One region of the Streptomyces sp. A0592 genome, then DNA from elsewhere that is predicted to be linked to it. Evidence: riboswitches for the same ligand, from Rfam matches in the RefSeq annotation. Region 1 holds a riboswitch; each other region holds the start of a gene.

Region 1 (7,151 bases):
CACTGGCAGCGCACCAAGGCGGTCGAGAAGCGGCGGGAGTCGGTCACCGACGGGGTCCCGGTGGGTCAGCCGGGCCTGGCGCTCGCCGCCAAGCTCGCGGGCCGGGCCCGTGCCGGCGGCGTGGCCGTGGAGCTGCCCCGCGGCGAGGGCATCGGGTACGAACTGCTGGAACTGGCCGCGCGCGCCGAGGCGGAGGGTGTCGACCCCGAGACCGCACTGCGCGCGGCGGCCCGCGTCTACCGGGACGCGATCCGGGCGGCCGAGGGCGTCGCAGACCCCGCGCGGTAGTTCTTCCGGTCCTGTCAGTACTCCCTGGGGCCGCGGGCCGAGGGGTTGTGCCAGTGCGGCGCCGGGCGGTTCAGGAACCACTCGCCGAAGCCCAGCGGGCGGCCCCCGGGCCCGTTGCCGGTGGCCCCGGCGGGTACGGAGTCGTGGAAGAGACGGCCGGGGCGGGCGCCGAGCCCCTCCAGGAGCCCGGCGGTCTCCTCGATGAACTGCGGCGGCCCGCTGAGGTAGACGTCCTGGTCGGGCCAGAGACCCCGGTTGCACAGCGCCGTCGCGAGCCGGTCGGTGGCCTCGTTGCGGTGCCGACCGGGCGCGGGCGTGATGTAGGTGACGTCGAGCCAGCCGCACGAGGTGCCGTACGCGTCGATGAGCGGCCGGTCGTAGAGGTGCGCGCCGTCGCGGGCCACCACGAAGAGCCGTACGTCCTGATCGGGCGGCCGGTCCGCGAGGTCCTCCAGCATCGCCCGGATCGGGGCCCAGCCGGTGCCGGCGGCGATCAGGCTGGCCGGGCGGTCCGAGCGGCGGAAGGTGAGCTGCCCGCCCGCGGCGCCGAGCTTCAGGAGGTCGCCGGGCCGCGTCCCGTCGACCAGGGCGGTGCTGAGTCGCCCGCCGTCGATCCGGCTGACGTGCAGGTCGACGGTGCCGTCCGGGCGGGGGGCGTTGCCGAGGGAGTAGGTGCGCCAGGTCCTGGGGACGCGGTCGCTGCTCACGCTCGTGTACTGGCCGGGGAGATAGGGGAAGGGGGCGTGCGGCCGCAGGGTGAGCACGCCGATGTCCCGCCCGTACTGGAGGTGGCGTACGACCTCCGCGTCCCACCACGGCGGGTCCTCGCTCGCGTCGGCGCCGGCGAGCATGGCGTCGGCGATCAGCTGGTAGGCCTCGGTCCAGGCCTTCTCCACCTGCGGGGTCCAGGCGTCGCCGGAGGTCTCGGCGAGCGCGGCGAGCAGGCTGGAGCCCACGACGGCGTAGTGCTCGGGGCGGACCAGGAACTTGCGGTGGTCGCGTCCCAGGTCGCGGAGGTAGGGGCCGAGGGCCTCGTCGTCGATCCGGGAGACGACGTGGGTGAGTGCGGCGAAGAGCCGGTCCCGCTGGCGTTCCATGTCCTCGGAGGAGACCGGGAAGAGGTCGCGGACTCCGGGGTTGTGCCAGAAGAGGTGCGAGTAGAAGAACTTGACCGCGTGCTCGGCCCGTCGCTCCACCACCGCGAAACTGCTTTTCAAGATCCTCACATCCACCAACCGAAAGTAGGAGTGCCGGACGGGGCGAGGTCAAGTGTTGTCCGATCTGCGGACAGCCGCGACGAAGCAGTCATATGGGATGACGAATCGGCGGGTCGCGGCCCGCGCCGGCCCGCCGGCGCGCGGCGGCTACTGTCGGGGACATGCACGATCAGTCGTCCACTCCCTCCGTCGGCGCGGCGCCCGAACTCTTCACGTGGGAGTTCGCGACCGACCCCTATCCGGCCTACGCGTGGCTGCGCGAGAACGCGCCGGTGCACCGCACCAAGCTCCCCAGCGGGGTCGACGCCTGGTTGGTCACCCGGTACGCGGACGCCCGCCAGGCCCTCGCCGACCAGCGGCTCAGCAAGAATCCGGCGCACCACGCGGAGCCCGCGCACGCCAAGGGCAAGACCGGGATCCCGGGGGAGCGCAAGGCGGAGCTGATGACGCATCTGCTGAACATCGACCCGCCGGACCACACCCGGCTGCGGCGCCTGGTGTCGAAGGCGTTCACCCCGCGCAGGGTCGCCGAGTTCACCCCGCGGGTGCAGGCGCTCACCGATCACCTCATCGACGGGTTCGCGGAGAGGGGGGAGGCCGACCTCATCCACGAGTTCGCCTTCCCGCTCCCCATCTACGCCATCTGCGAGATGCTCGGGGTACCGCGCGAGGACCAGGACGACTTCCGTGACTGGGCCGGGATGATGATCCGCCACGGCGGCGGACCGCGCGGCGGCGTCGCCCGTTCGGTGAAGCAGATGCGGACCTATCTCGGTGAACTCATCCATCGCAAAAGGGATGATCTGGGCGACGACCTGATCTCCGACCTGATCCGGGCGAGCGACCACGGCGACCACCTGACGGAGGGCGAGGCCACCGCGATGGCCTTCATCCTGCTCTTCGCCGGCTTCGAGACGACCGTGAACCTCATCGGAAACGGCGTCCACTCCCTCTTCATGAACCCCGACCAGCGCGAGCGGCTACAGAGCTCCCTGGCCGCCGGGGAGAGCGGGCTGCTGGCCACCGGTGTCGAGGAACTCCTGCGCTACGACGGCCCCGTGGAGCTGGCGACGTGGCGGTTCGCGACCCAGCCGCTGACCCTCGGCGGCGAGCGGATCGAGACCGGCGATCCGGTCCTGGTCGTCCTCGCGGCCGCCGACCGGGACCCGGCGCGGTTCGCCGATCCGGACACCCTCGACCTCTCCAGGACCGACAACCAGCACCTCGGGTACGGGCACGGCATCCACTACTGCCTGGGCGCGCCGCTCGCACGACTCGAAGGACAGACCGCCCTCGCGACGCTGCTCACGCGCCTGCCCGATCTGGAACTGGCAGTTCCACCCCAAGACCTGCGCTGGCGTGGGGGGTTGATCATGCGGGGGCTGCGCACCCTTCCCGTTCGCTTCACGGTTCAAAACACCTGTGCGACTTCTGATTAAAAGTCAGATTCGGCTTGAACTTGTGACAATCGTTCGAAGGCCGCTAGGTTCTGCCGTTACCCCGCTGTTATGCGAAAGGTGATCCCTCATGCTCTCCGGGAACGGCCGTCACAGACGCCCCCGCCAGGTCCCCGCGCTGGTCGTCACAGCCGGTGTCACTGGCTCTGCGCTGGCCATGCCGCTGCTGGCTGCCACCAGCGCGACCGCTGCCGACACCACCACCTGGGACAAGGTGGCCGAGTGCGAGAGCGGCGGCTCGTGGAGCGCCAACTTCGGGAGCGGCGCCTACGGCGGGCTCCAGTTCACCCAGGAGGAGTGGCAGAAGGCCGGCGGTCTGGACTTCGCCGAGCGCCCCGACCTCGCGAGCCGTTCACAGCAGATAGCCGTGGCCGAGCGCGTGCTGGCCTCCCAGGGCCCGCAGGCCTGGCCGCTGTGCGCGGCCTCCGCCGGACTGGACCAGCAGGGTCCGGCCGCCGTCGTCGACCCCGGTCTGCCCGGCAGCGCCACCGCGGTGGGCCCCGCGCCGTCCCGCCCCGACGACGCCGTGCCCTCCACCACGGGCGGCAAGCCCGCCACGGACTTCGGGCTCCCGACCGCGGAGACGCCGAGCCCCTCGGGCTCCCCCTTCCTGATTCCCGACGCGCCGTCCGTCGGACTGCCCGTCATGCCCGCGCCCGACGTCCCGACGACGCCTCCGGCCGACCCGGGCACCCCGGTCGTCCCGACCGACCCGACGACCCCGCCGGTGAGCCCCACCGACCCGACGGTCCCGACCCTCCCGGCCGACCCGACGGCGCCCACGACCCCGCCGGTCACCCCGAGTCCGTCCCCGGCCGACCCGACCGCCCCCGTGGCGCCGACGACCCCGGCGACCCCGGACGCCACTCCTGCCGAGGGCAACGGCAAGCACCGCGGTGCCCCCTCGCCCGAGGAGGGCGCCCCGTCCGATGCTGCGGCGGACCCCGTCTACACGGTGCAGGCGGGCGACAGCCTGGCGACCATCGCGGTCGCCAAGGGCGTGAAGGGCGGCTGGAGCGGCCTCTACGCGGCCAACGAGCAGGTCATCGGCGGAGACGCCAACCTCATCAAGCCCGGGCAGAACCTGGATCTAACCACCTAATAAGGACAGTTGGTTCGCCCGGTAAGAACCTGATTGTCTGTTTTCTGCAAGTGAGACATGCGTCTCTTCCAGTCAACTGGCGTGTCCCGCCTCGGGGGTTCCGCAAACCCCGTTCTCACCTGCGCAAACACCCCCACGGGGAGCGCAAGTAGGGGCCGTTTCTCCCCGATGTTCCTGGTTGAGCATCGGGGAGAGACATGTCTACCTTCTGAGTCGCCCGCCACCGCGGGCTCCTTCGACCGCATCGCCGAATCCTGCCGGCGGACGGGGGGAACAGTCGTCGCGTAAAGCGCCGAAGGCAGGAGCGGGGGAACCAAGGTAGGTGCCGCGAGCGGCCGTTGAGAGACGGTCACGCAACCGGCTTGGGGTTAAGCGGGGCGCAAGGTCGCACCGCCGGGCACTCACAGGCCCGAACCCGACAGCTCACCTCGTAGGCGTCGGTGAGGAGAAACCTCATGCTGCTTTCCGGCAAGGGCAAGCACCGTCGCGGTTCCAAGGCCGTTCGCATCGTCACGCTCGCCGGTGTCGCCGGTGTGGCCGTCGCCGCCCCCCTGATGGCCGCGGGCGCCGCCAGTGCCGCCACCGCGTCCGAGTGGGACAAGGTCGCGCAGTGCGAGTCCGGTGGCAACTGGTCCATCAACACGGGCAACGGCTACTACGGCGGACTGCAGTTCTCGTCCTCCACCTGGTCCTCGTTCGGTGGCAAGTCGTACGCCCCGCAGGCCAACCAGGCCTCGAAGGCGCAGCAGATAGCCGTGGCCGAGAAGGTCCTCAAGAAGCAGGGCAAGGGCGCCTGGCCGCACTGCGGCAAGGGCCTGTCGAACTCGTCCTACACCGGTGGCGGCTCCACCGAGACCCCGGCCTCCACCAAGCCGAAGGCCGAGACGAAGAAGGTCGAGACCAAGAAGGCCGAGACCAAGGCCGCGCCGAAGAAGGACACCAAGCGCGCCGAGGCCCCGACCACCCGCTCCGAGCGCACCGAGGCTCCGGCCGCGCCGAAGACCGGCAACGGCTCGTACGAGGTCAAGCCGGGCGACACCCTGGGCACCATCGCCGAGGCCAACGGCGTCAAGGGCGGCTGGCAGCAGCTCTTCGAGCTGAACAAGGACATCGTCTCGGACGCCGACCTGATCTACCCGGGTCAGAAGCTGAAGCTCAGCTGAACCCCGCGGCAATAGCCGCAAAAGCGCACGCAACGCGCAGAATTCCCACCGCCCGGCGCCCTTCCCCCCACGCGCCGGGCGGCGGTGTGTGCGGCTCCGCGAGCCGGGAATCGAGAGTCGTATGTCCCGGAAGAGGGGTATTCGGTCCCTTTTTCGTCCCAGGGGTCGGGCGGTCGGCCGGTCGAACCCCGGAAGCCGGTTAGGCTCTAGGCGGCAAGGCCATCCCACGGCCTGACACGCCACCGCACACCCAGCGTCACATCCCAGAAGGAGATGCTCGTGCCGTCCATCGACGTCGTCGTAGCCCGGGAAATCCTGGACTCCCGAGGCAACCCCACGGTCGAGGTCGAGGTGGGCCTCGACGACGGCAGCACCGGCCGTGCTGCCGTTCCGTCCGGCGCCTCCACCGGTGCATTCGAGGCCATCGAGCTCCGTGACGGTGACCCCAACCGTTACATGGGCAAGGGTGTCGAGAAGGCCGTCCTCGCCGTCATCGAGCAGATCGGCCCGGAGCTCGTCGGCTACGACGCCACCGAGCAGCGCCTGATCGACCAGGCCATGTTCGACCTGGACGCCACCGACAACAAGGGCTCGCTCGGCGCCAACGCCATCCTCGGCGTCTCGCTCGCCGTCGCGCACGCCGCGTCCGAGGCCTCGGACCTCCCGCTCTTCCGCTACCTCGGCGGCCCGAACGCGCACCTGCTGCCCGTTCCGATGATGAACATCCTCAACGGTGGGTCGCACGCCGACTCCAACGTCGACATCCAGGAGTTCATGATCGCCCCGATCGGCGCGGAGTCCTTCTCCGAGGCGCTGCGCTGGGGCGCCGAGGTCTACCACACCCTCAAGAAGGTCCTGCACACCAAGGGCCTCTCCACCGGTCTCGGTGACGAGGGCGGCTTCGCCCCGAACCTGGAGTCCAACCGCGCCGCGCTCGACCTCATCATCGAGGCCATCAAGCAGGCCGGCTACACCCCGGGCAAGGACATCGCGCTCGCGCTCGACGTCGCCGCGTCCGAGTTCTACAAGGACGGCAAGTACGAGTTCGAGGGCCAGTCCCGCTCGGCCGCCGAGATGACCGACTACTACGCCGAGCTCGTCGAGGCGTACCCGCTGGTCTCCATCGAGGACCCGCTGTTCGAGGACGACTGGGCCGGCTGGAAGACCATCACCGACCGCCTGGGCGCCAAGGTCCAGATCGTCGGTGACGACCTGTTCGTCACCAACCCCGAGCGTCTGGCCCGCGGTATCGAGGAGGGCTCCGCGAACGCCCTGCTCGTGAAGGTGAACCAGATCGGCTCGCTGACCGAGACCCTCGACGCCGTCGAGATGGCCCAGCGCAACGGCTTCAAGTGCATGATGTCGCACCGCTCCGGCGAGACCGAGGACGTCACCATCGCCGACCTCGCCGTCGCCGTGAACTGCGGTCAGATCAAGACCGGCGCCCCGGCCCGCTCGGACCGCGTCGCCAAGTACAACCAGCTGCTGCGCATCGAGGAGATCCTCGACGACGCCGCGGTGTACGCGGGCCGCAGCGCCTTCCCGCGCTTCAAGGGCTAATCACGCTCTGCCTCCGTACGTCCCCGCACTCGGTCCCGTACCGTGTGCGGGGACGTATTGCGTAGTGCGTACATAAGGGGAGGCGGACCAATGGCCGGGAACCGGGATCGGTTCTCCACCTTCTCCACCGCGACGCGGCTCAAGCAGCTCGGTGAGCGGACCGCGGCCCACGTCTACCGCTCGCAGTCGCGCCGGCAGGTGCGCCGCAGCCGCCTCACCGGCAGGGCGGCACTCCTGGTGCTCGTGCTCTGTACGCTGGTCGTCGCCCTCGCGTATCCGATGCGCCAGTACGTCTCCCAGCGCTCGGAGATCGCGGAGCAGCAGCGGGCCGCCGCGGCCGCGCGGGACCGCCTGGAGCGGCTCC
Region 2 (7,151 bases), on a different contig from region 1:
GCGAGGGCGGGTTCCGGGACGGCTTCGCACCGCTGCTGCCCGACACGGAGGTGGCGCTGGGGGACCTGGCAGCCCTGGAGAGGGAGCTGAAGCGCGGGGACGTCGCCGCCTTCGTCGTCGAGCCGATCCAGGGCAAGGGGGTCCTCGCGGCCCCGCCGGGATTCCTGCTCGCCGCGCAGGAGCTGCTGCACCGGCACAAGGCGCTGCTGATCGCGGACGAGGTGCAGACCGGTCTGGGACGTACCGGGGACTTCTACGCGTACCAGCACGAGCCGGGTGTGGAGCCCGACCTGGTGTGCGTGGCCAAGGCGCTGTCGGGCGGCTACGTGCCGGTCGGCGCGACCCTGGGCAAGGACTGGATCTTCAAGAAGGTCTACTCGTCCATGGACCGGGTGCTCGTGCACTCCGCGAGCTTCGGTTCCAACGCGCAGGCGATGGCGGCCGGGCTGGCGGTGCTGTCCGTCATGGAGGACGAGCACCTCGTGGCCCGCGCGCGGGCCACCGGCGACCTGCTGCGCGGGCGGCTCGCGGCCCTGGTGGACGAGTACGAGCTGCTGTACGAGGTGCGCGGGCGCGGCCTGATGATCGGCATCGAGTTCGGGCGGCCCACCTCGCTGGGGCTCCGCAGCCGCTGGACCATGCTCCAGGCGGCCCGCAAGGGCCTCTTCGCGCAGATGGTCGTGGTGCCGCTGCTGCAGAAGCACCGGATCCTCACCCAGGTCTCCGGGGACCACCTGGAGGTGATCAAGCTGATTCCGCCGCTGGTCCTGGGCGAGCAGGACGTGGACCGGTTCGTCGCCGCCTTCCGCGAGGTCATGGACGAGGCGCACGGCGGGTCCGGTCTGATGTGGGACTTCGGCAGGACGCTGGTGAAGCAGGCCGTCGCGGCGCGCTGACGACCTGCGTCCCCGCCCCCGGCCCGAGGCCCCGGGCTCCGGGTCCCGGGCTCCCGGCTTCGGGGCCCGGCTCCGGGTCCAGGGTCCCGGGTCAGACCAACAGCCGGTCCCGGAGCCGGTCGAGGGTCTCGGGCTTCAGCCCGAGGCCCTCCGCCAGGTAGCGGTCCACCCCGCCCCAGACCTCGTCGATGGTGTCGAAGGCGGCGACCAGGTACTCGGCGCGGGCGTCGAAGAGCGGCGCGAGCAGTTCCATCACCTCGGGCGAGCGGGCCTCGGCCGACTCGGAGCTGCGGCGCACGCGGTAGCGGCGGTGCGGGGCGTTCGACTCCAGGTAGTCCGCCACGATCGCCTCGCGCTCGACGCCGACGGCGAGCAGGGTGACGGCGACGGAGAGGCCGGCCCGGTCCTTGCCGGCCGCGCAGTGCAGGAGGGCGGGGACGCTGTCATCGGCGATGGCGTGGACGACCCGGCTGTGCTCGGCGGTGCGGGTCCGGATGATCCCGCGGTAGGAGTTCGCCATCCGGGCAGCGGCCTTGCCGTCGCCGAGGATCGCGCGGAGCTGGTCGAGGTCGCCGTCGCGGACCAGCCGCCAGAACTCCCGGCCGTCCGCCGGGTCCGAGAGCGGGATGTTGACGTTCCGCACGCCGGGCAGTTCGACGTCCGGGCCCTCCAGGGCATGGTCGGCGCCGTTGCGGAAGTCGAAGACGGTGTGGAGGCCGAGCGAAGCGAGGAACTCTGCATCGGTTTCCGTGGCATGTGCGAGATGTCCGCTTCGGAACAGTCGTCCCGTCCCGACCCTTCGACCATCAGAAGTCGGCAATCCGCCCACATCGCGGAAATTGCGCACTCCGGTCAGCTCCGGCTCCTGTATCTGCTGGGTCACGGGAACTCCTTCACCTTCTCTTGGGGCGTCTGTCCGAATTGAGCTGTTTGGCGCCAACTTGCCATATCCGGAGGCGAGATCGGGCACCGCCCCGTGAGCCAGATCATACGGTGACCGTGAGTGCCTGATCGTCAAAGCCGAATGGCCCGGTGGGGACGGCTGTTGGCGGAGCGGAATGGACGGAGGGTGACCGGAATTCCGGCGGTCCCTCATACCTGTGAATCCGTCAGGGAATTCACGGCTTGTTCGGCGTACCCGCAAGGGATTACCTTCGCGATCGATCCGGGTGGATCGCCGAATCCTGCCGCCGCCCGGAAACCGCAACCGAACCATTTCGCGCGGCAGGAGCGGGGGAACCAGGTAAGCCGCTGTGCCGGAGATCTTTTCTCCGATACGGCTCGGGGTGAAGTCGTTCATGTCCCGTACATGTGCGGCCGGACATCTCCAGTCCGAACCCGACAGCTCACCTCGCAGGCGCCGGAGAGGAATGCGTCATGCCTGCAAAGGGTAAGCACCGCCGTCCCAAGTCCCTTTCCATTTCCCGCGGATTCGCGGTCGCAGGCACCGGCGGCGCGGCCCTCGCCCTGCCGCTGATCGGCGCGGCCGGCGCCCACGCGGCCGGCGCCCCGGCGGCGGCCCCCGCCGTCGCACCCGCCGTGGCCCCGCAGGTCCCCGCCGCCCTCCAGGCCGCCCCGGCGGCCGCCGTGCAGGCCGCGCCGACCGTCTACACGGTCGTCCCGGGCGACTGCCTCTCCGAGATCGCCGCCGAGCGCAACCTCTCCGGCGGCTGGGAGCGGCTGTACGAGCAGAACCGCGAGGCGGTCGGCAGCGACCCGTCGCTGATCCACCCCGGCCTGAAGCTGACCCTCGGCGGTCGCGGCGAGGCCTCCCCGGTCGACGCCGCGCCCGCCCCGCGCGCCGTCCCCGCCCCGCGCACCGCCCCCGAGTCCGCTGCGAAGGCGGCCCCGAAGGCCGAGTCGAAGCGGGCCGGGCAGCCCGCCGCCCCGCAGGCGCAGCAGGACTCCGCCCCGGAGGCGCCCGCCGCCGCGCAGCCGGCCGCCTCCGGATTCGTGGCCCCGGTCAGCGGTGGCATCTCCACCCAGTACAAGGTCGCGGGCGCCATGTGGTCCTCGGGCTACCACACCGGTGTCGACTTCATCGCGGCCATGGGCACCACCGTGAAGGCCGTCGGCGCGGGCACCGTGGTTTCCGCCGGCTGGAGCGGCTCCTACGGCAACGAGGTCGTCATCCGGCACGCCGACGGCAAGTACTCCCAGTACGCCCACCTGTCCCAGCTCTCCGTCTCCTCCGGCCAGAGCGTCACCGCCGGCCAGAGCCTCGGACTCTCCGGCTCCACCGGCAATTCGACCGGCCCGCACCTGCACTTCGAGATCCGCACGAGCCCGTCCTACGGCTCGGACATGGACCCGATCGCCTACCTCCGCTCGAAGGGCGCCAGCCTCTGACGGCAGCCGCCGACGGAGCACGGACACGCGTGGGGCCGGGACCCGAGGGGGGTCCCGGCCCCACGTGTACTTATTCCTTATCTCCCGCGTGGTACAGATCACGGCCCGTCAACCCCTCATTACGTTGGCGTAGGTTGGTTACGGGAGTGAAGGATGGGTTCTCGTGGCAGCGACGACGACGAAACTCAAGAACATCGGCTCGTACGCGGCGATCGGGGACAGCTTCACAGAGGGCGTGGGGGACCCGGGGCCGGGGGAATCTTTTCTGGGCTGGGCGGACCGGCTCGCCGTGCTCCTGGCCGATCAGCGCGAAGAGCACGACTTCCGGTATGCGAATCTCGCGGTGCGCGGGAAGCTCCTCGACCAGATCGTGGCGGACCAGGTACCGAGAGCCAAGGCCCTCGCCCCGGACCTGGTCACCTTCTGCGCGGGCGGCAACGACATCATCCGGCCCGGCAGCGACCCGGACGACGTGGCGGAACGGTTCGAGGCGGCCGTGGCCGACCTCACCGGAGCCGTCGGCCACGTCATGATCACCACCGGCTTCGACACCCGCGGCGTGCCGGTCCTCAAGCACATCCGGGGCAAGGTCGCGACGTACAGCGCGCACGTGCGCGCCATCGCCGACCGCTACGACTGCCCGGTGCTCGACCTGTGGTCGCTGAGGTCCATACAGGACCGGCGCGCCTGGGACGCCGACCGGCTCCACCTCTCGCCCGAGGGCCACACCCGCGTCGCACTGCGCGCCGGGCAGGTGCTCGGCCTGGAAGTGCCGACCGACCCCGACCAGCCGTGGCCGCTGCTGCGCCCGCGCGGCTCGGTGGACGTGACCCGCGACAACATCCAGTGGGCCCGCGAGTACCTGGTGCCGTGGATCGGCCGCAGGCTGCGCGGCGAGTCCTCCGGCGACCACGTCGAGGCGAAGCGGCCGGACCTGCTGCCGCTGTAGCCGCCGTACGAGCGCAGCCGCAGGACGACGAGGCGGGCGGCAGGGGCAGGCGTGAGGGGCGGGCGGAAGGGGCGGGCGGAAGGGGCGGGTGGAATCCTTCGGGGCCGGTGTGCGTTGGGACGTTCGTAGCGATACGACCGCACCGACCCCATCCTCCCTGGAGGCGCTTTGACCGGCTCCCGTCCCCTCCGTCCGCGGCTGCGCGCCCTGCGGCCCGAAGCCTTCGGCGCGGACCCGTCCGGCCCCAGGCTGGAGCGGATCCGCCGCTCGCCGAACTTCGCCGACGGCGTCTTCCAGAACCCGGTCGGGGCCCGCAACAGGCCCTCGGGGTCTATGACGGAGTTCGCGAAGATCTACTTCCACCGCGAGCAGCGGCTGCGGCGCAGTCCCGCGGCGGCCATCCCGGTGCACCCGACCACCCTCGCGGACCTGGCGAAGCCCCCTGTCAGCGGTCTGCGTCTGACCTGGATGGGCCACTCCAGCGTGCTCGCGGAGATCGACGGGCGCCGGGTGCTGTTCGACCCGGTGTGGGGCGAGCGCTGCTCCCCCTTCCCCTTCGCCGGCCCCAAGCGGCTGCACCCCGTGCCGGTTCCGCTGGCCGCACTGGGCGAGGTGGACGTCGTGGTCATCTCGCACGACCACTACGACCACCTCGACCTGCCGACGATCAAGGCGCTGGCCGGTACGGACACGATGTTCGCCGTCCCGCTCGGCGTCGGCGCGCACCTGGAGCGCTGGGGCGTGTCGCCCGAGCGGCTGCGCGAGCTCGACTGGAACGAGACCACCAAGATCGCCGGGCTGTCCCTCACGGCGACCCCCGCCCGGCACTTCTGCGGTCGCGGCCTGCGCAACCAGCAGCACACCCTGTGGGCCTCCTGGGTGGTCGCGGGCGACGAGCACCGGATCTACCACAGCGGCGACACGGGCTACTTCCCCGGCTTCGCGGAGATCGGCGCCGCGCACGGCCCCTTCGACGCCACGATGATCCAGATCGGTGCCTACTCGGAGTACTGGCCGGACATCCACATGACCCCCGAGGAGGGCATGCGCGCCCACCTCGACCTCCAGGGCGGCACCCCGCACGGCACGATGCTGCCGATCCACTGGGGCACCTTCAACCTGGCCCTGCACCCGTGGGACGAGCCGGGCGAGGGCACGCTGGCCGCCGCCCAGGGAGCCGGAGCGGCCGTCGCGCTGCCGATCCCGGGCCAGCCGTTCGAGCCCGGCGCCGAGGGGGCTCCCGGTGAGCCGTGGTGGCGCCCGTTCGTCGCCGGGGCAGCGGCGGGCGGACCCGTGGACGGGCCTGCGGCCGTGCCCCCGCGCGAAGCCGGCGGTGCGGCGGCGACAGCGGCCCGCGTGGCGTCGTCGGCAGTCGGCGGACAGGAGAAGCCGGAGTCCGTCGGGTCGTAGCGGACGGCATCTCGTGGCGGTCGGCATCGAGCGCCGGGTGCCGGCCGCCGGCTCCCGGGCCGGGGAGTGGCGGCCGGCGTCGTACGAGCGTGCCAAGAGGGGCGCCGCCGGGCGGCCGCAGCGGCCTGACCGGCGCATTCGGGCTGCTGTACGAGCGCTCCACCGGGAGCGGGAAGCACCCCCGCGAAGTTCGCCAACTGGCAGTCCGGGGCGGGACAGCGGGGTCTAGCGTGGGTATTCGGTGATCAACACCGGGCCCCGGGAACGCTGGGGGCCGGGCCCCACGTACCGAGGACGCCGATGTCCGGACTCCGCGCCGCCCGCCACGCCCCGTCGAGACACGCCGTCACCGGTCCCGGCCGGCAGATACGCCCCCAGCTGGTACGCGCCGCCCTCCTGCCCACGCTCGCCGCCGCCCTCAGCGGCGCCGCCGCGGTGATCTTCACCCTTCAGCTCGGCGGCGGGGCCGGCGACCGCGACGCCCGGCTCTGGCCGGTGCTCACGGGCTGCGCCCTGCTCACGGTCGGCGCCCTCGCGGCCGCCCTGCTCGGGGCCCAGCGCGCGGCCAAGGCCGTACGGGACCGGTGCGAGGCGCTGCGCCGCTCCAGCGTGCGCGGGCGCCAGGAGCTGCGGACGGCCGCCGACCGGCTGGAGCGGGGCGAGGCCCCGCCCCGGCCGGTCCGGGGCGGGCCGAACGCCCCGCTCACCGGGGGCGACCCGGCCGGCGTGGACGAGTTCTGGCTGCTCTCCCAGGAGCTGCGCGGCGCCCGCGAACAGGCCCACACGACCCTGGTACGGCTGGCCGCACCGGCCGCCCCGACCGACAGCGAGCGCAAGGTCGAGGTCTTCGTCAACCTCGCGCGCCGCCTCCAGTCCCTCGTCCACCGCGAGATCTCGCTGCTGGACGAGATGGAGGACACGGTCGAGGACCCGGACCTGCTCAAGGAGCTCTTCCACGTCGACCACCTCGCCACCCGGATCCGCCGCCACGCCGAGAACCTCGCGGTGCTGGGCGGCGCGGCCTCGCGCCGCCAGTGGACCCGGCCGATCGACCTGAGCGAGGTACTCCGCTCCTCGGTCGCCGAGGTCGAGCAGTACACCCGGGTCAAGGTCGTGCCGCCGGCGGGCGGCAGCGTCCGCGGACACGCCGTCGCCGATGTGGTGCACCTGCTGGCCGAACTCGTCGAGAACGCCACGGTGTTCTCCGCCCCCGACACCGATGTGGTGCTGCGCGCCGAGCGGGTCACCGCCGGCATCGCGGTCGAGGTGGAGGACCGGGGACTGGGCATGCCGGCCGAGGAGCAGCACCGGATGAACACCCTGCTCGGGGACCCCGACCAGGTCAGCGTCCGCAGCCTGCTCGCCGACGGGCGGATCGGGCTGTACGTCGTCTCGGCGCTGGCGCGGCGGCACGGGATCGCGGTCGAGCTCAAGTCGAACATCTACGGCGGCGTCCTCGCGGTGCTGGTGCTGCCGCAGGAGCTGCTGGGCGCGGCCGACGCGGCGGACGCGGCCGGGGGCTCACGGGTGACGCCGCCGCTGGAGCC
Region 3 (7,151 bases), on a different contig from region 1:
GAGGTCCCGGCCCGCGCGCTGATGGCCGCCTACCGGCTGCCGCACGACGGCACCCGCGAGTGCGACGCCGCCGACGTGGCCCTGACCATCCTGGGCGGCGGCGAGTCCTCGCGGCTGCACAACCGGCTGGTACGCCGCGACCAGACGGCCGTCGCCGCCGGCTTCGGCCTGCTGCGCCTGGCCGGGGCGCCGTCGCTGGGCTGGCTGGACGTCAAGACCTCCAGCGGGGTCGAGATCCCCGCCATCGAGGCGGCCGTCGACGAGGAGCTCGCGCGGTTCGCCGCCGAGGGCCCGACCGCCGAGGAGATGGAGCGCGCGCAGGCGCAGCTGGAGCGCGAGTGGCTGGACCGGCTGAGCACGGTGGCCGGCCGCGCCGACGAACTGTGCCGGTACGCGGTGCTGTTCGGCGACCCGCAGCTGGCCCTCACCGCCGTCCGGCGCGTCCTCGACATCACTGCCGAGGAGGTGCAGGCCGCGGCCGCGGCCCGACTGCGCCCGGACAACCGCGCGGTGCTCGTCTACGAGCCGCTCGCGGCGGACGGCGCCGAAGGCGAAGAGGGCGAAGAGAACGCCGACAGCGACGAGAACGAGGGGGCGGAGCAGTGAGCGACACCGCAGCCGTCACGATGACCTTCCACCCGCGCCCGCAGGCCGGCGAGCCGCAGCCGTGGGCCTTCCCGGCCCCCGAGCGCGGGACGCTGCCCAACGGGCTGACCCTGCTGCGCTGCCACCGCCCGGGCCAGCAGGTCGTCGCGGTCGAGATCAACCTCACCGCGCCCCTCGACGCCGAGCCCGAGGGCCTGGACGGCGTGGCGACCATCATGGCGCGCGCCCTGTCGGAGGGCACCGACAAGCACACCGCCGAGGAGTTCGCGGCCGAGCTGGAGCGCTGCGGAGCCACCCTCGACGCGCACGCCGACCACCCCGGCCTGCGGGTCTCCCTGGAGGTCCCGGCCTCCCGGCTGGCCAAGGCGCTGGGCCTGCTCGCCGAGGCGCTGCGCGCCCCCGCGTTCGCCGACGCCGAGGTCGACCGGCTGGTGCGCAACCGGCTCGACGAGATCCCGCACGAGCTGGCCAACCCGCAGCGCCGCGCCGCCAAGCAGCTCTCCAAGGAGCTCTTCCCGGCGTCCCTGCGCATGTCCCGGCCGCGCCAGGGCACCGAGGAGACGGTCGCGCGGATCGACTCCGCCGCCGTACGCGCCTTCTACGAGGCCCACGTACGCCCCGCCACCGCCACCGCGGTGGTCGTCGGCGACCTGACCGGCATCGACCTGGACGCCGTGCTGGCGGACACCCTGGGCGCCTGGACCGGCGACACGGCCGAGGCCCGCCCCGTCCCGCCGGTGACCGCCGACGACACCGGCCGCGTGGTCATCGTCGACCGGCCCGGCGCGGTCCAGACGCAGCTGCTGATCGGCCGGATCGGGGCGGACCGCCACGACCGGGTGTGGGCGGCCCAGGTGCTCGGCACGTACTGCCTGGGCGGCACCCTCACCTCCCGCCTGGACAAGGTGCTGCGCGAGGAGAAGGGGTACACCTACGGGGTGCGCGCCTTCGGCCAGGTGCTGCGCTCCACCGCGGACGGCAAGGGCGCCTCGATGCTCGCCATCAGCGGCTCGGTGGACACCCCCAACACCGGACCGGCGCTGGAGGACCTCTGGAAGGTGCTGCGCACCCTCGCGGAGGGCGGCCTGACCGACGCCGAACGCGATGTGGCCGTGCAGAACCTGGTGGGCGTGGCTCCGCTGAAGTTCGAGACGGCCGCCTCGGTCGCCGGCACCCTGGCCGACCAGGTCGAGCAGGAGCTGCCGGACGACTACCAGGCACAGCTGTACGCGCAGTTGGCCGAAACCGGCACCGTGGAGGCCACCACGGCGGCCGTGAAGGCGTTCCCGGCGGACCGGCTGGTCACGATCCTGGTGGGCGACGCCGCACTGATCGAGGAGCCCGTGCGGGCCCTCGGGATCGGTGAGGTCACCGTCGTCACCAACTGACGCAGGGCGCAAGGGGCTCCGGCGGTTTTCCGCCGGAGCCCCTTTTTGTCCGTTTAGTGGTGAGGTTGCTTGTATGCGGTGTGGCGTACGCAACAAAAAGGCGCGTCTGTTTGGCGATTGACTGATGATCCGCCTAGCGTCGGGCGTGCTGTCCGTCAGTTGTGCCCGCCGCACCCGCGGCACCGGGCAGCGATCGCCGAGTCCCCGTCAGGCGCGAGCCTGGGGAGCCGGGGACCCACATCAGTCCCTGGGGTGAATCGGACCCCCTCGCAAGAGGAGGCCCGTAGGAGACCTTCCTGCTCCGAACCCGTCAGCTAACCCGGTAGGCGAGAAGGAAGGAAAGGATCAAACCCTTCATGGCGTTTGGCAGTCGTCCCGCTGGTACCGGCAAGCACCGTGGTTCCAGCCGCCTGAGCAAGAAGACCGCCGGCTACGCCGGTATCGCCGCGATCGCCACCACGGGCGTGGTCGGCTCCCTCGCCGCCCCGGCCTTCGCCGCGGACAACCACAGCAGCTCCGCCCCGGAGAACGGGCTGGGTGCCGTCGTCGTCGCCGAGGACCTGGCGGGCGACATCGAGGACCAGGCCGAGGCCCAGCAGCGCGCCGCCGAGCACGCCGCCGCCAAGGCGCAGGCCGAGGCCGACGCCAAGCAGAAGGCCGCCGAGTCCAAGCGCCTCGCCGAGGCCAAGGCGAAGGCCGAGCGCGAGGCCGCCGAGCGCGCCGCCCGCGAGGAGGAGCGCAAGCGCCTCAACACCTTCGTCTCCCCGCTGGACGACTCCTACGTCAGCACGCAGTACAAGGCGGGCGGCGGCATGTGGTCCTCCGGCAGCCACACCGGCATCGACTTCCACGCCGCCTCCGGCACCTCGGTCCACGCAGTGGGCTTCGGTACCGTCGTCGAGGCCGGCTGGGGCGGCGCGTACGGCAACAACGTCGTCATCAAGCACAACGACGGCACGTTCACGCAGTACGGCCACATGTCGTCGCTGAACGTCTCCGTCGGCCAGCAGGTCACCCCGGGCCAGCAGATCGGCCTGTCGGGCTCCACCGGCAACTCCAGCGGCCCGCACCTGCACTTCGAGGCCCGCAGCGGCTCGCAGTACGGCTCGGACATCGACCCGATCGCGTACCTGCGCTCGCACGGCGTCAGCCTCTGACCCCTCCGCGCCGCCCACCGGGCACAGCGCCAGCGCACCGCTTCACGAAGACCCCGCCTCCCGAGCCGGGGTCTTCGTGTTTTTGCGTTCGGACGCAATGTTTCGGATTTCCGTCCGCTCTCGAAATTATGCTGTGCTGCAATAGAGTCGATGCGTGCGCGTGAGTGCGCATGGGGGCTGGTGGTCGGAAATAGGCGGAGGTTCGGTCTTGCGTATTCCTGCGCACGCGGTATGCACGGCAATTCGCGACGACATCGTCTCCGGGGTGTTCGAACCGGGTGGCCGGCTGACCGAGGAGGTACTGGCCCGCCGGTACGGGGTCTCGCGCGTCCCGGTCCGCGAGGCCCTGCGGACGCTGGAGTCCGAGGGTTTCGTGACCACGCGGCGGCATGCCGGGGCCTGTGTGGCCGAGCCGACCGCGCAGGAGGCGGCGGATCTGCTGGAGCTGCGGATGCTGCTGGAGCCGCTCGCGGCCGCCAGGGCCGCCCGGCGCCGTACCGACGCGCACCTCAAGGTGCTGCGCGGGCTGGTCAGGCTGGGTCAGGAGCGGGCCAGGCGGGGCCAGGGCGAGGATCTGCGGGCGCTGGGGGGCTGGTTCCACGAGACGCTCGCACAGGCCTCCGGCAGCCCCGGACTGATCGCGCTGCTCACCCAGATGCGGCACAAGGTGGCGTGGATGTTCGTGGTGGAGGCGCCGGTCCGGCCCGCGGAGTCCTGGGCGGAACACGGTGCGATCGTGGACGCGGTGGCCCGCGGTGACGCCGAGCGGGCGCGGACGCTGGCCGCGGTCCACGCCGACCGCGCGGCGGCCGCGCACCGGCTGCGGCAGCGGTCGGCGGTGAGCAGTTCGCAACCTGCCGTAAACATGCCGAGCGGCCGGCATTAACAGGAGCCGTATACAAAGGGTGGAATAGCGCGAATTCGATGCGCGGGGCGATGCCCTGCGCCGAATTCCTGCGGGCGGGCGGAACGTCGTGCCGCGGAATGCTGCGCGGTGGAATGCTGCCCGGAGCGGCGGCGCCGGTCGGCTTTTCCGTGGGGCCGCATTTCCCCGGTTCCGGAAACGGCGAAGCCGCGGCCCCTTGCGGGGGTCGCGGCCTCGCCGTTCGCGTTGCGCGGGATGAACCCGAAGGGTCAGACGGTCTCGGGGAGCTCTTCGAGACCCTCGGCGACCAGCTTCGCGAGGCGGTCCAGTGCGGCCTCCGCACCCTCGGCCTCGGAGGCGAGGACGATCTCCTCGCCACCCTGGGCGCCCAGGCCCAGTACCGCCAGCATGGAGGCGGCGTTGACGGGGTCGCCGCCGGACTTCGCGATGGTCACCGGGACGCCGGAAGCGGTCGTCGCACGGACGAAGATCGAGGCGGGACGAGCGTGCAGGCCCTCGGCCCAACCGACGTTGACGCGGCGCTCTGCCATGGTGATGCCCTTCAGGTTCTTACGGTTGTCTAGACCAGTCTCTCACGGCACCCTGAATGCTCCGACCGACCTTCGGCCCGAATTTCGCCGCTCCTCGACCTTCCCCAGCTTGCACCGGTTTGTCCGCCTTGCCTACCACGCCGCGCGAGCGCCGCCCGGCCCGGTCCGGCCGTAAGGTATGCGCATGACCATAGAGTCGGACCCGTCCTACCCGGCCCACTGGGAAGCGGACGTCGTTCTCCGCGACGGCGGCACCGCCCGGATCAGGCCCATCACCACCGAGGACGCCGGCCGGCTCGTCAGCTTCTACGAGCAGGTCTCGGACGAGTCGAAGTACTACCGCTTCTTCGCGCCCTACCCCCGCCTCTCCGACCGCGACGTGCACCGCTTCACGCACCACGACTACGTGGACCGGGTGGGCCTCGCCGCGACCATCGGCGAGGAGTTCATCGGCACCGTCCGCTACGACCGCATCGGTCCCGACGGCCGGCCCGCCTCCGCTCCCGCCGACGAGGCCGAGGTCGCCTTCCTCGTCCAGGACGCCCACCAGGGCCGCGGGGTCGCCTCCGCGCTCCTCGAACACATCGGCGCGGTGGCGCGCGAGCGCGGCATCCGCCGGTTCGCCGCCGAGGTGCTGCCCGCCAACACCAAGATGATCAAGGTGTTCACGGATGTCGGCTACGAGCAGAAGCGCAGCTTCGAGGACGGCTCCGTCCACCTCACCCTCGACCTCGAACCCACCGCGGAGTCCCTCGCCGTGCAGCGCGCCCGGGAACAGCGCGCCGAGGCCCGCTCCGTGCAGCGCCTGCTGGCCCCCGGCTCCGTGGCCGTCGTCGGGGTCAGCCGCTCCGGCGCCGGCGTGGGCGCCGCCGCCCTGCGCAACCTGCGCGACAGCGGCTTCCACGGCCACCTCTACGCCGTCAACGAGGCCGTCACGCGCGACCTCCTCGACGGGGTGCGGGCCTACCGCTCCGTCGAGGCCGTCGGCGCCCCCGTCGACCTCGCGGTGATCGCGGTCCCGGCCGACCGGGTGCCCGACGCGGTGGCCGCCTGCGGCGAGCACGGCGTGCAGGGCCTCGTCGTCCTCTCCGCCGGATACGGGGACAGCGGCCCGGCCGGACTCGCCCGCCAGCGCGAGCTGCTGAGGCAGGTGCGCTCGTACGGGATGCGCCTCATCGGACCCAACGCCTACGGGGTGATCAACACCGCCCCGGAGGTGGAGCTCAACGCCTCGCTGACCCCCGCGCCGATGCCGACGCGCGGCCGGACCGGCCTGTTCACGCAGTCCGGGGCGATCGGCATCGCCCTGCTCTCGGCGCTGCTGCGGCGCGGCGAGGGCCTGTCGTCCTTCGTCTCGGCGGGCAACCGGGCCGACGTCTCCGGCAACGACATCCTCCAGTACTGGTACGAGGACGAGGCCACCGACGTCGCCCTGCTCTACCTCGAAACCCTGGGCAACCCGCGGAAGTTCACCCGCCTCGCCCGCCGGACCGCCGCCGTCAAGCCCGTCGTCGTCGCCAAGGGCGGCCGCCACACCCCCGCCGGGCACGTCGTCCCCGGCACCCGGCTGTCGGAGGACACCGTCTCGGCCCTCCTGCGGCAGGCCGGCGTCATCCGGGTCGACACGGTCACGGAGCTGGTGGACGTCGGCCTGCTGCTGGCCTCCCAGCCGCTGCCCGCCGGACCCCGGATCGCGATCCTCGGCAACTCCGAGTCCCTCGGGGTCCTCACCTACGACGCCTGCCTGACGCAGGGCCTGCGGCCGCTGCCGCCCCTGGACCTGACCACCGCGGCGTCCCCGGCGGACTTCCGCACCGCGCTGGCCGCCGCCCTCGCCTCCGACGACTGCGACGCGGTGGTCGTGACCGCCATCCCGTGGGTCAGCGAGCACGCCCTCGCCGACGACCTCGCCGACGCGCTCCGCGAGGCCGTCGCCGAGGCCCCCGGCAAGCCGGTGGCGGTCGTGCACGTGGAACTCGCCGAGCTGGTGCAGGCCCTGTCCGCGACCCGCGGACCCGCCGCCGCGGCGCCGGACCGGCCCGCCGCGGACAGCAGCCCCTGGACCCCGGCCGCCCTCGCGGCCACCACCGCCACCGCCGACCCGGACCGGATCCCCAGCTACCCCGCCGCCGAGCGCGCCGTGAAGGCCGTCGCCGAGGCCGTGCGCTACGGGCAGTGGCGGCGGGCCCTCGCGGACGCCGGGCAGGTCCCCGAGTACGAGGACATCGACGAGGCCGGCGCCGCGGCCCAGCTCGCCGGGCTGCTCGCGGACGTCGACGGCGGGGCCGTGCTGAAGCTGAGCGACTGGGACGCCCGCGAGCTGCTCGCGCGCTACGGGATCCGGGTCCTGCCGACGCTCCCCGCACCCAGCGCCGACGCCGCCGTCCGGGCCGCCGTGGTCCTGGGCTACCCGGTCGCCCTCAAGACCACCGCCCCGCACCTGCGCCACCGCGCGGACCTGGGCGGCGTACGGCTCGACCTCACGAACGAGGCCGAGCTGAGGCGCTCGTACGAGGAGCTGACCGACGCGCTGGGCAAGCCGGCGGAGCTCCAGCCCGTGGTCCAGGCCATGGTGCCGCGGGGC

The links. Region 1 has a riboswitch for cyclic di-AMP ahead of E6U81_RS24920 (transglycosylase family protein). Riboswitches for the same ligand answer to the same signal wherever they lie in the genome.
Positions count from the first base shown of each region.
Region 2: linked by a shared signal. The riboswitch ahead of E6U81_RS35800 (M23 family metallopeptidase) and the one ahead of E6U81_RS24920 (transglycosylase family protein) in region 1 are both predicted to bind cyclic di-AMP.
Region 3: linked by a shared signal. The riboswitch ahead of E6U81_RS08110 (M23 family metallopeptidase) and the one ahead of E6U81_RS24920 (transglycosylase family protein) in region 1 are both predicted to bind cyclic di-AMP.

Region 1 covers NZ_SSBM01000019.1:68,776-75,926, reverse strand. Annotated here, with positions in the region: gene E6U81_RS24940 (nucleoside triphosphate pyrophosphohydrolase) at 1-288, shown strand, start outside; gene E6U81_RS24935 (globin domain-containing protein) at 303-1,514, opposite strand; gene E6U81_RS24930 (cytochrome P450) at 1,667-2,944, shown strand; gene E6U81_RS24925 (transglycosylase family protein) at 3,033-4,064, shown strand; cyclic di-AMP (ydaO/yuaA leader) riboswitch at 4,345-4,516, shown strand; gene E6U81_RS24920 (transglycosylase family protein) at 4,520-5,227, shown strand; gene eno (phosphopyruvate hydratase) at 5,501-6,787, shown strand; gene E6U81_RS24910 (septum formation initiator family protein) at 6,878-7,151, shown strand, end outside.
Region 2 covers NZ_SSBM01000049.1:28,239-35,389, forward strand. Annotated here, with positions in the region: gene E6U81_RS35790 (aspartate aminotransferase family protein) at 1-896, shown strand, start outside; gene E6U81_RS35795 (tyrosine-protein phosphatase) at 988-1,779, opposite strand; cyclic di-AMP (ydaO/yuaA leader) riboswitch at 2,062-2,269, shown strand; gene E6U81_RS35800 (M23 family metallopeptidase) at 2,274-3,245, shown strand; gene E6U81_RS35805 (SGNH/GDSL hydrolase family protein) at 3,409-4,194, shown strand; gene E6U81_RS35810 (MBL fold metallo-hydrolase) at 4,363-5,604, shown strand; gene E6U81_RS41440 (ATP-binding protein) at 5,905-7,151, shown strand, end outside.
Region 3 covers NZ_SSBM01000004.1:121,139-128,289, forward strand. Annotated here, with positions in the region: gene E6U81_RS08100 (pitrilysin family protein) at 1-606, shown strand, start outside; gene E6U81_RS08105 (pitrilysin family protein) at 627-1,994, shown strand; cyclic di-AMP (ydaO/yuaA leader) riboswitch at 2,179-2,338, shown strand; gene E6U81_RS08110 (M23 family metallopeptidase) at 2,351-3,151, shown strand; gene E6U81_RS08115 (GntR family transcriptional regulator) at 3,360-4,037, shown strand; gene E6U81_RS08120 (HPr family phosphocarrier protein) at 4,286-4,567, opposite strand; gene E6U81_RS08125 (bifunctional GNAT family N-acetyltransferase/acetate--CoA ligase family protein) at 4,752-7,151, shown strand, end outside.